Variovorax paradoxus: one gene and its partners. The protein of the gene in region 1 interacts with the protein of each later gene in a pairwise test. Links are inferred from orthologs where the notes say so. Each region holds a gene or a part of one and is shown in the gene's direction. Other genes may lie near its edges. The genes, in order: dnaA, AACL56_RS26090 and nadE.

Evidence for each region.
Region 2: the proteins of dnaA (region 1) and AACL56_RS26090 interact in binary tests that used the Escherichia coli proteins (3 or more experiments, as listed by UniProt). The link is inferred for Variovorax paradoxus from one-to-one orthologs.
Region 3: the proteins of dnaA (region 1) and nadE interact in binary tests that used the Escherichia coli proteins (3 or more experiments, as listed by UniProt). The link is inferred for Variovorax paradoxus from one-to-one orthologs.

What each region holds. Positions count from the first base shown.
Region 1 is NZ_LR743507.1:532,968-536,028, forward strand. The notes cover bases 154-3,061. They hold dnaA (chromosomal replication initiator protein DnaA), read left to right. Parts: upstream 154-871; coding sequence 872-2,251; downstream 2,252-3,061. Other genes in these bases: AACL56_RS02550 (ribonuclease P protein component), read right to left, coding at 154-292; rpmH (50S ribosomal protein L34), read right to left, coding at 394-528; dnaN (DNA polymerase III subunit beta), read left to right, coding at 2,347-3,061. Outside these bases: more of AACL56_RS02550, read right to left, coding at 1-153. UniProt on the Escherichia coli protein: Plays an essential in the initiation and regulation of chromosomal replication. Binds in an ATP-dependent fashion to the origin of replication (oriC) to initiate formation of the DNA replication initiation complex once per cell cycle.
Region 2 is NZ_LR743507.1:5,506,440-5,509,379, reverse strand. The notes cover bases 126-2,912. They hold AACL56_RS26090 (SIS domain-containing protein), read left to right. Parts: upstream 126-1,090; coding sequence 1,091-1,735; downstream 1,736-2,912. Other genes in these bases: AACL56_RS26085 (BON domain-containing protein), read left to right, coding at 1,732-2,547; AACL56_RS26095 (YraN family protein), read left to right, coding at 614-991; rsmI (16S rRNA (cytidine(1402)-2'-O)-methyltransferase), read right to left, coding at 126-567. Also shown: more of rsmI, read right to left, coding at 1-125. UniProt on the Escherichia coli protein: Required for the timely initiation of chromosomal replication via direct interactions with the DnaA initiator protein.
Region 3 is NZ_LR743507.1:1,380,631-1,383,647, reverse strand. What follows is about bases 47-2,910. They hold nadE (ammonia-dependent NAD(+) synthetase), read left to right. Parts: upstream 47-980; coding sequence 981-1,841; downstream 1,842-2,910. Other genes in these bases: AACL56_RS06145 (coniferyl aldehyde dehydrogenase), read left to right, coding at 1,847-2,910; AACL56_RS06155 (phospholipase A), read left to right, coding at 47-646. In the rest of the region: more of AACL56_RS06155, read left to right, coding at 1-46; more of AACL56_RS06145, read left to right, coding at 2,911-3,017. UniProt on the Escherichia coli protein: Catalyzes the ATP-dependent amidation of deamido-NAD to form NAD. Uses ammonia as a nitrogen source.

The sequences.
Region 1 (3,061 bases):
TGCGGTCGAACCCGGCGCGCAGACGCACCACGTGCGCAGCACGTGGCAAGGCGCCGCCCACGGCAGCGCTCACCGAGTAGATCTGGCGCTTGATGGCATTGCGCGTGACCGCGCGACGTGCCCAGCGCTTGGGCACCATGGCACCCAGCCAGACATCGTCGGACGCGAACAGCGGCTGTGCGCTCGATGCGAGATCGAGCGCACAGCGGTGCAATGCGAAATGAGCAGTGCGCGCCACGGTGGCACCTGCGAGGACGGCCTGAAATTGCGCGCGGGATTTGAGCCGCTGCATGGAAGCCGGGCCGTGCACGTCAAGGCCGGACGAACCGGAAGCGCTGGCTGCGGGCGCCTGCGCTGACGTGTCGGCTGCGGGCAACGGCAGGTGGGCTGCCGTCAGACGGCCAGGCGCTTGCGGCCCTTGGCGCGGCGTGCGTTGATGACGGCACGGCCGCCGCGGGTCTTCATGCGGACCAGGAAGCCGTGGGTACGGGCGCGGCGGACTTTGGATGCTTGGTAAGTGCGTTTCATGGTGATTTCCTAATTCCCTGTTCGCGCCGGCTCTTCGTGCGGAAAGCATGAGGAACCTGCGGGGCGCCGGGGGAGCGGTATTGGGTTGGACCCAGGGGTAACCCCTGAACTCCTACTCCGAGCGCCAATGAAGAACGCAAAGAGGTTTTCAGGGAAACCCGCAATTATCGCAAACATTGGCCGCCGGAACAATCTTCGACTGGATTTGCGGGCCTTTCGTCGCCATCGACAGCGTGTGGATAAGGTTTTGACAAGTTAGAATGCCCGGTGCCTTCCAGCAGAGAATATCCACAATACCTATACCAAGAAATGCCCGAAGGTCTCTTCACTTTTCCAAGCGTCCATGTCCACTGACGGCATCGGCGAAAGTCTCTGGCAAGCCTGCGTCGACCAGCTCGCGCAGGAGTTGTCCGAGCAGCAGTTCAACACCTGGATCAAGCCCCTGAACGCACAGGTCGCCGACGACCTGTCGCGCATGACCGTGTTCGTCGCCAACCGGTTCAAGCTCGATTGGATCCGGGCCCAGTACGCCGGCAAGATCGCCGCCATGGCGGAGAAGATGTACGGCCAGCCGGTCGCCATCGAGTTAGCGCTTGCTCCTCGCGAAGTGCCCGTGCGCACTGCGCCTGTGGCGGTCATGACCGAAACCGACGTGCCGCGCGACGTGGCCGGTCCGGGCGAGGAGCCCGCTGCCGCGGGCTTCAAGAACCGGCTGAATTCCGGTCTCACCTTCGACACCCTGGTCGAGGGCACGGCCAATCGCATGGCGCGCGCCGCGGCCATGCACGTGGCCGGCATGCCAGGCCATCTTTACAACCCGCTTTTCATCTACGGAGGCGTCGGCCTGGGCAAGACCCACCTGATGCATGCTGTGGGCAACCGGCTGCTGGCCGACAAGCCGGATTCCAAAGTTCTCTACATCCACGCCGAGCAGTTCGTGTCGGATGTGGTCAAGGCGTACCAGCGCAAGACTTTCGACGAGTTCAAGGAGCGCTATCACTCGCTCGATCTGTTGCTGATCGACGATGTGCAGTTCTTTGCCAACAAGGACCGGACGCAGGAAGAATTCTTCAACGCGTTCGAGGCCCTGCTGGCCAAGAAGTCGCACATCGTGATGACCAGCGACACCTACCCGAAGGGCCTGGCGGACATCCACGAGCGCCTGGTGTCGCGCTTCGACTCCGGCCTCACGGTCGCCATCGAGCCGCCCGAGCTCGAGATGCGCGTGGCCATCCTGATCAACAAGGCGCGCGCCGAATCGGCCGAGATGCCCGAGGAAGTGGCCTTCTTCGTTGCGAAGAACGTACGCTCCAACGTGCGCGAGCTCGAAGGCGCGCTGCGCAAGATCCTGGCGTACTCGCGCTTCAACCAGAAGGAGATCTCGATCGCCCTGGCGCGCGAGGCGCTGCGCGACCTGCTGTCGATCCAGAACCGCCAGATCTCGGTCGAGAATATCCAGAAGACGGTGGCCGACTACTACAAGATCAAGGTCGCCGACATGTACAGCAAGAAGCGCCCGGCCAGCATCGCGCGGCCGCGGCAGATCGCGATGTACCTGGCCAAGGAACTCACGCAGAAGAGCCTGCCGGAAATCGGCGAGCTGTTCGGCGGACGCGACCACACGACGGTACTGCACGCGGTGCGCAAGATTTCGGGCGAGCGCCAGCAGCTCACCGAACTCAACCAGCAGCTCCACGTGCTCGAACAAACGCTCAAGGGCTGAAGAAGAAGCCGGATGTCGTCGAGGGTGGCCGTCGCGACAGCGGAGAATGGCGCCCTTACAAGCTGATTCAAAGAGATAGAGAAGAGGAAGAAGACATGATCGTTTTGAAGGCAAACCAAGACAAAGTCCTCGCCGCGCTGCAGTCGGTGGCGGGCATCGTGGAGCGGCGTCACACCTTGCCTATCCTGGCGAACGTGCTGATTCGCAAGACCGGCGGCCAGCTGCAGCTGACCACCAGCGACCTCGAGATCCAGATCCGCACCACCGCCGAACTCGGCGGCGACGAAGGCAACTTCACCACCACCATCGGCGCGCGCAAGCTCATCGACATCCTGCGCACCATGCCGGCCGACCAGACCGTGAGCCTCGAGTCGAGCGCCAGCAAGCTGGTGCTCAAGGGCGGCAAGAGCCGCTTCACGCTGCAGTCGCTGCCCGCCGAAGACTTCCCGCTGGTGCAGGAAGCCGCCAACTTCGGGCCGGTGTTCAGCGTGCCGCAGAAGACGCTGAAGGACCTGCTCTCGCAGGTCTCGTTCGCGATGGCCGTGCACGACATCCGCTACTACCTCAACGGCATCCTGTTCGTGGCCGAAGGCAAGCAGCTGAGCCTGGTGGCCACCGACGGCCACCGCCTGGCGTTCTCGTCGGCCACGCTCGACGTCGAAGTGCCGCGCCAGGAAGTCATCCTGCCGCGCAAGACCGTGCTCGAGATGCAGCGCCTGCTGTCCGACGCCGAAGGCGCCATCGAGATGCAGTTCGCGAACAACCAGGCCAAGTTCAGCTTCGGCGGCATGGAGTTCGTCACCAAGCTGG
Region 2 (2,940 bases), 5.0 Mb from region 1 along the record:
CTCCTGCGACAGCGCTTGCACGGCGGTGTCGCGCTCGCCGGCCTTGCTTGGCAGGAAGCCTGCGAAGACGAAGGCGCTGCTCGCGTTGCCGTCGCCACCGTCGGCCACCAGGCCGGCTGCACCGACCAAGGTGGTCACGGCGCTGGCGCCCGGCAGCGGCAGCACGCGCTGGCCGGCGGCACGCACTGCGGCGGCCAGCCGCGCGCCGGGGTCGCTCACGCCGGGCGTGCCCGCATCGCTGACGTAGGCGATGCGCTCGCCCTGCGCGAGCCGCGCCACCACGCCCTGCGCGGCCTCGGCCTCGTTGTGCTGGTGCACCGCCAGCAGGCGAGCGCCGGGACGGTCGATGCCGTAGGCGCGCAGCAGGCTCTGCGTGTGGCGCGTGTCCTCGCAGGCGATGGCGTCGACCAGCTGCAACACATGCAGCGCACGCAGCGTGATGTCCGCCAGGTTGCCGATCGGCGTGGCCACGATGTAGAGGGTGCCCTGCGGATAATGCTGCGCACCCGCAGCGTCGTGCGCTGCCGCGAGGGCGGCGCCGAAGGAGGCAGGGGCGAGTGAAGCCAAGAGGTTTCTCCGACAGAACGAACTAAAAGATTGCAGGCAGGGAGCCATGAAGACCACCACCACCACGAAGGGCCGCGGCGATGCGGCGGAAGATGCCGCGCTCGCGCATCTGCAGGACGCCGGCCTCGTGCCGCTGGCGCGCAATTATCGGACGCCGGGGCGCGGCGGCGGCGAGATCGACCTGATCATGCGCGATCCCCGGGGTGCGGGCGGCGGCACGCTCGTGTTCGTCGAGGTGCGCCAGCGCAGCACCGGCCTGCACGGCGGCGCGGGAGGCAGCATCACCGCGGCGAAGCGCCGGCGCATCGTGTTCGCGGCGCGGCACTACCTCGGCCAGTTGCGCACCGTGCCGCCATGCCGCTTCGACGTCGTGCTGGTCGAGGAGAAAATCACCTGGATGCAGGCTGCGTTCGACGCGGACTGACAACGCCTCCTCGGCGCCCGTGCAAGGGAACTGAAGCCTCTCGCGAGGCTCCACAACTCACACGTCTTGTTTCACAACCCCCAGTTATCATCCCGCCTCATGCTCGAGCAACGGATTCAGCAGCACTTCATCGACAGTGCCGACCTCAAATACCAGACCGGACCGGTCCTCAGCAAACCCATCTCCCAAGCGATGCAGGCCATCCTTGCCTGCGTGACCAGCGGCGGCAAGGTGCTTGCCTGCGGCGCCGGCGTGTCGGGCCTGTTGGCGGCGCAGTTCGCCGCGCAGTTCGTGGGCCGCTTCGAACGCGAACGGCCCGAGCTCGGTGCCATCGCGCTGCCCGGAGACAGCACCGACCCGGATGCCGACAGCAGCAACGCCGGCGATGCCGACCGCTTCGCCCGCCAGGTGCGCGCACTGGGCCAGGCTGGCGACGTGCTGCTGGCACTGAGCGCCAGCGGCCAGTCGGCCGCGGTGCTGGCCGCGGTGACCGCCGCGCACGAACGCGACATGACGGTCGTCGCGCTGCTGGGCAATGCCGTTTCCGGCCCGGCCGGTGCGAGCGTTGCGGGAAGCAGCGGCACCGGCGGCGCCATCGGCCGCGCGCTGCGCGAGACCGACGTCCAGATCAGCGTGCCGCACGAGCGTGCGGCGCGCATCCATGAAATCCACCAGCTCGCACTGCATTGCCTGTGCGACGGCGTGGATGCCCAGCTACTCGGAGAACAGGAAGTTTCCCCATGACCATGACGACCATGACGAAGACATCGACCCAACGTTTCGCCATCGCACTCACGCTGGGTGCCGCGCTGGTCACCGGCCTCTCTGCCTGCGTGCCGCTCGTCGTCGGCGGCGCGGCCGTGGTCGGCGTGGGCATGGTCGCGACCGACCGCCGCAGCTCCGGCGCACAGCTGGACGACCAGGGCATCGAGCTGCGTGCCGCAGCCCGCGTGCGCGACATCGCCAACGACAACATGTACGTGAGCGTCACCAGCTACAACCGCCAGGTGCTGCTGACCGGTGCCGTGGGCAGCGACGCCGACCGCCGCCGCGTCGAGGACGAGGTGAGCCGCATCGTCAACGTGCGCTCGGTGGTCAACGAACTGACCGTGGGCTCGTCGAGCACCTTCCAGGACCGTTCGAACGACCTCTACATCACCGGCAAGATCAAGGCCTCGCTGCTCGACGCGAAGGACATCTTCGCCAACTCCTTCAAGGTCGTGACCGAGCGCGGCGTGGTCTACATCATGGGCATCGCCACGCGGCGCGAGACCGACCGCGCGACCGAGATCACGCGCGGCGTGTCGGGCGTGGTGAAGGTCGTGCGTGTGGTCGAGATCGTGTCCGAAGCCGACCTCGCCGCCACCCAGGCCGCCAACCAGGCGGCCGCGCAGCGCGGCGGCCAGGGCCCGGCGCCCGTGACCTCCGCCTCCCCGTCGCAGCCTTCGCCTTCTTCATCGTCGCGCGTGCCGCTGCCCCCGATGGAGCCACTGCCCGCGCCGGGGTCCACCTCGACGCAGCCCTCGTCGGGCGTGACCACCTCGCCCGTTCGCTGACCCCCGACGCCCCATCAAGAAAGCCCGCAGTCGCGGGCTTTTTTTTCGTTCAACATCGCGGAAGCGCTCTACCCGGCCTTAGGTGTTGCCCCCGGCAGGGGAAGGCGAAGCGACACGAAGTGCGCGAAGCCTGGGGCCGAGCCAGAAACACCAAGGAACCGGCTTCGCCGGGCCTCCGGTGTTGCCCCCGGTAGGGGGAAGGAGAAGCGACATGAAGTGCGCGAAGCCTGGGGGCGAGTCCAGAAACACCGAGGAACCGGCTTTGCCGGGCCTCCGGTGTTGCCAACGGCAGGGGGGAGAAGAAGCGACACGAAGTGCGCGCATCCTGGGGCCGAGCCAGAACACCAAGGAACCGGCTTCGCCGGGCCTTAGGTGTTGCCCCCGGTAGGGGGA
Region 3 (3,017 bases), 850 kb from region 1 along the record:
CCTGTCGGTGCGCACCAAGCTGGCGCAGGGCCTGCTCACGCAGAACGACCCGGTCAAGAAGGACTCGCTGTGGTTCGCCTACAGCCAGCAGTCGACCTGGCAGCTGTTCAACGGTGCGATCTCGCGGCCCTTCCGCACCACCGACCACGAACCCGAGCTGATGTATGTCTACCCGACCGACTTCAAGCTGCCGGGCGGCTGGCGCTGGCGCTACGCGGGCCTGGGCATCGTGCACCAGTCGAACGGCCAGACGCTGCCGCTGTCGCGCAGCTGGAACCGCGTGTACCTGATGGGCGGCGCCGAGCTCGACGACCGCTTCACCATCACCGGCCGCATCTGGAAGCGGATTTCCGAGAATGCCGCGAAGGACGACAACCCCGACATCGCCGACTACATCGGCCGCGCGGAAGTCACCGGCCGCTGGAACCTCAACCGCGAGAACCAGCTTGCCGTGACGGTGCGCAACAACCTGCGCGACAGCGGCCGCGGCTCGATCCGCCTCGAATGGCTCAAGGCCATCGGCGACCCGACCAAGAGCAACCTGCGCTTCCACACGCAGCTGTTCTCGGGCTACGGCGATACGCTGGTCGACTACAACCGCAAGCGCACCGTCCTGAGCATCGGCCTGAGCCTCGTGGATTTCTAGGCTCGCCCCCAGGCTTCGCGGCACTTCGTGTCCGCTGCTCCTTCCCCCTACCGGGGGCAACACCCGAGGCCCGGCGAAGCCGGTTCCTCGGTGTCCCTGGACTCGCCCCCAGGATTCGCGCACTTCGTGTCGCTGCTCCTTCCCCCTACCGGGGGCAACACCCGAGGCCCGGCGAAGCCGGTTCCTCGGTGTTCCTGGACTCGCCCCCAGGCTTCGCGCACTTCGTGTCGCTTCTCCTTGCCCTGCCGGGGCAGCACCTGAGGCCCGGCAGCCCGGCTCCCCGGCGTTTCTGGCCTAGGATGCGGGACTCCATCGAACGCAGAATGGTCTTCTCATGAGCCAAGACACCCTCACCCCCGCCGACGACACGCAGCGCGAGATCATCGCGGCGCTGCATGTCGCACCCGTCTTCGACGCCGCGAAAGAGCTGGCGCGCCGCGTCGACTTCCTTGCCGACTACCTGAAGCGCACCGGCCTGAAGACGCTGGTGCTCGGCATCAGCGGCGGCGTCGATTCGCTCACCGCCGGCTGCCTCGCGCAGCGCGCGGTCGAGAAGCTGCGCGCCACCGGCTACGAGGCGACCTTCATCGCGATGCGCCTGCCGTACGGCGTGCAGAAGGACGAGGCCGAGGCGCAGGCATCGCTCGCGGTGATGAAGCCCGACCGCACGATCACCGTCGACATCCGCCCTGCGGCCGACGGCATGCTGGCCGCGCTGAAGGCCGGCGACCTGAAGTTCCGCGACGCGGCGCACGAGGACTTCGTGCTGGGCAACATCAAGGCGCGCGAACGCATGATCGCGCAGTTCGCGGTGGCCGGCGCGCACGACGGCATCGTCATCGGCACCGACCATGCGGCCGAGGCGCTGATGGGTTTTTTCACCAAGTTCGGCGACGGCGCGGCCGACATCACGCCGCTCACCGGCCTCAACAAGCGCCGCGTGCGCGCGGTGGCGCAGCTGCTCGGCGCACCCGACGCACTGGTCTACAAGGTGCCTACCGCCGACCTCGAGTCGCTGGTGCCGGGCAAGCCCGACGAGGACGCGTTCGGCGTCACCTACGAGCAGATCGACGACTTCCTCGAGGGCAAGCCGGTGTCGGCGCGGGCCCGCGAGATCATCCTGTCGACGCACCGCAAGAGCGCGCACAAGCGCGCGCTGCCCGTCGAACCCGCGCCCCCCGGCACCGCGGGCTGAAGCCCATGACGCCCGAAGCCATGACGCAACAGGACATGCGCCAGGGCTTCGATGCCCTGCGCGCCGCGAACCTGCGCGCACCCACGCCGCCCTGGCCCGAGCGCGCCGACCGGCTCGAGCGGCTGCGCGCGCTCATGCTGGCGAACCGCGCGGCGATCGCCGCGGCCATCAGCGCCGACTTCCACAACCGCGCGGTGCAGGAGACCGAGCTCGCCGAGCTGTTCCCCTCGGTCGAAGGCATCGACCATGCGCTGCGCCACGGCAGGCGCTGGATGCGCGTGAAGCGCCGCAGCACCGGCCTGTGGTTCAAGCCGGCGTCGTCGAGGCTCATGCCGCAGCCGCTGGGCGTGGTCGGCATCGTGGTGCCGTGGAACTACCCGCTCTACCTGGCCGTGGGGCCGATGACCGCCGCACTGGCTGCGGGCAACCGCGTGATGGTCAAGCAGTCGGAGTTCACGCCGCGCTTCGCCGAGCTGTTCGCCGCGCTGGTGCGCAAGGCCTTCGCGGCCGACGAGATCGTGGTGGTCAACGGCGACGCCGAGGCCGCGCGCGCCTTCTCCGCCCTGCCCTTCGACCACCTGCTGTTCACCGGCTCGACCGCCGTCGGCCACCAGGTGATGCGCGCGGCCAGCGAGAACCTCACGCCGGTGACGCTGGAGCTCGGCGGCAAGTCGCCCGCGATCATCGGCCCCGGCGCGAACTTCGAGAAGGCCGTCGAGCGCATCCTCGTGGGCAAGACGCTCAACGCGGGCCAGACCTGCATCGCGCCCGACTACGTGCTGCTGCCCGAAGGCCAGCAGCAGCGCTTCGCGGACACCGCACGCCGCCTGTTCTCCGCGATGTACCCGGGCGTGGCAGGCAACGCAGACTACACGAGCATCGTGAGCCCGCGCCACTTCGCGCGGCTGCAGGAACTCGAAGCCGCGGCCCGGCAACAGGGCGCCGTGGCGCTCCCCTTGACCGACGCGCCGCCCGACGCCGCCACGCGCTGCTATCCGCCGGTGCTGCTGACCGGCATGAACGACGGCATGCGCGTGATGCAGGAAGAAATCTTCGGCCCGCTGCTGCCGGTGCTCGGCTACGCCGATATCGGCGAAGCCATCGCCTACGTCAATGCACGGCCGCGCCCCCTGGCGCTCTACCTGTTCGAGAAGGACGGCGCCATCATCGAGCGCG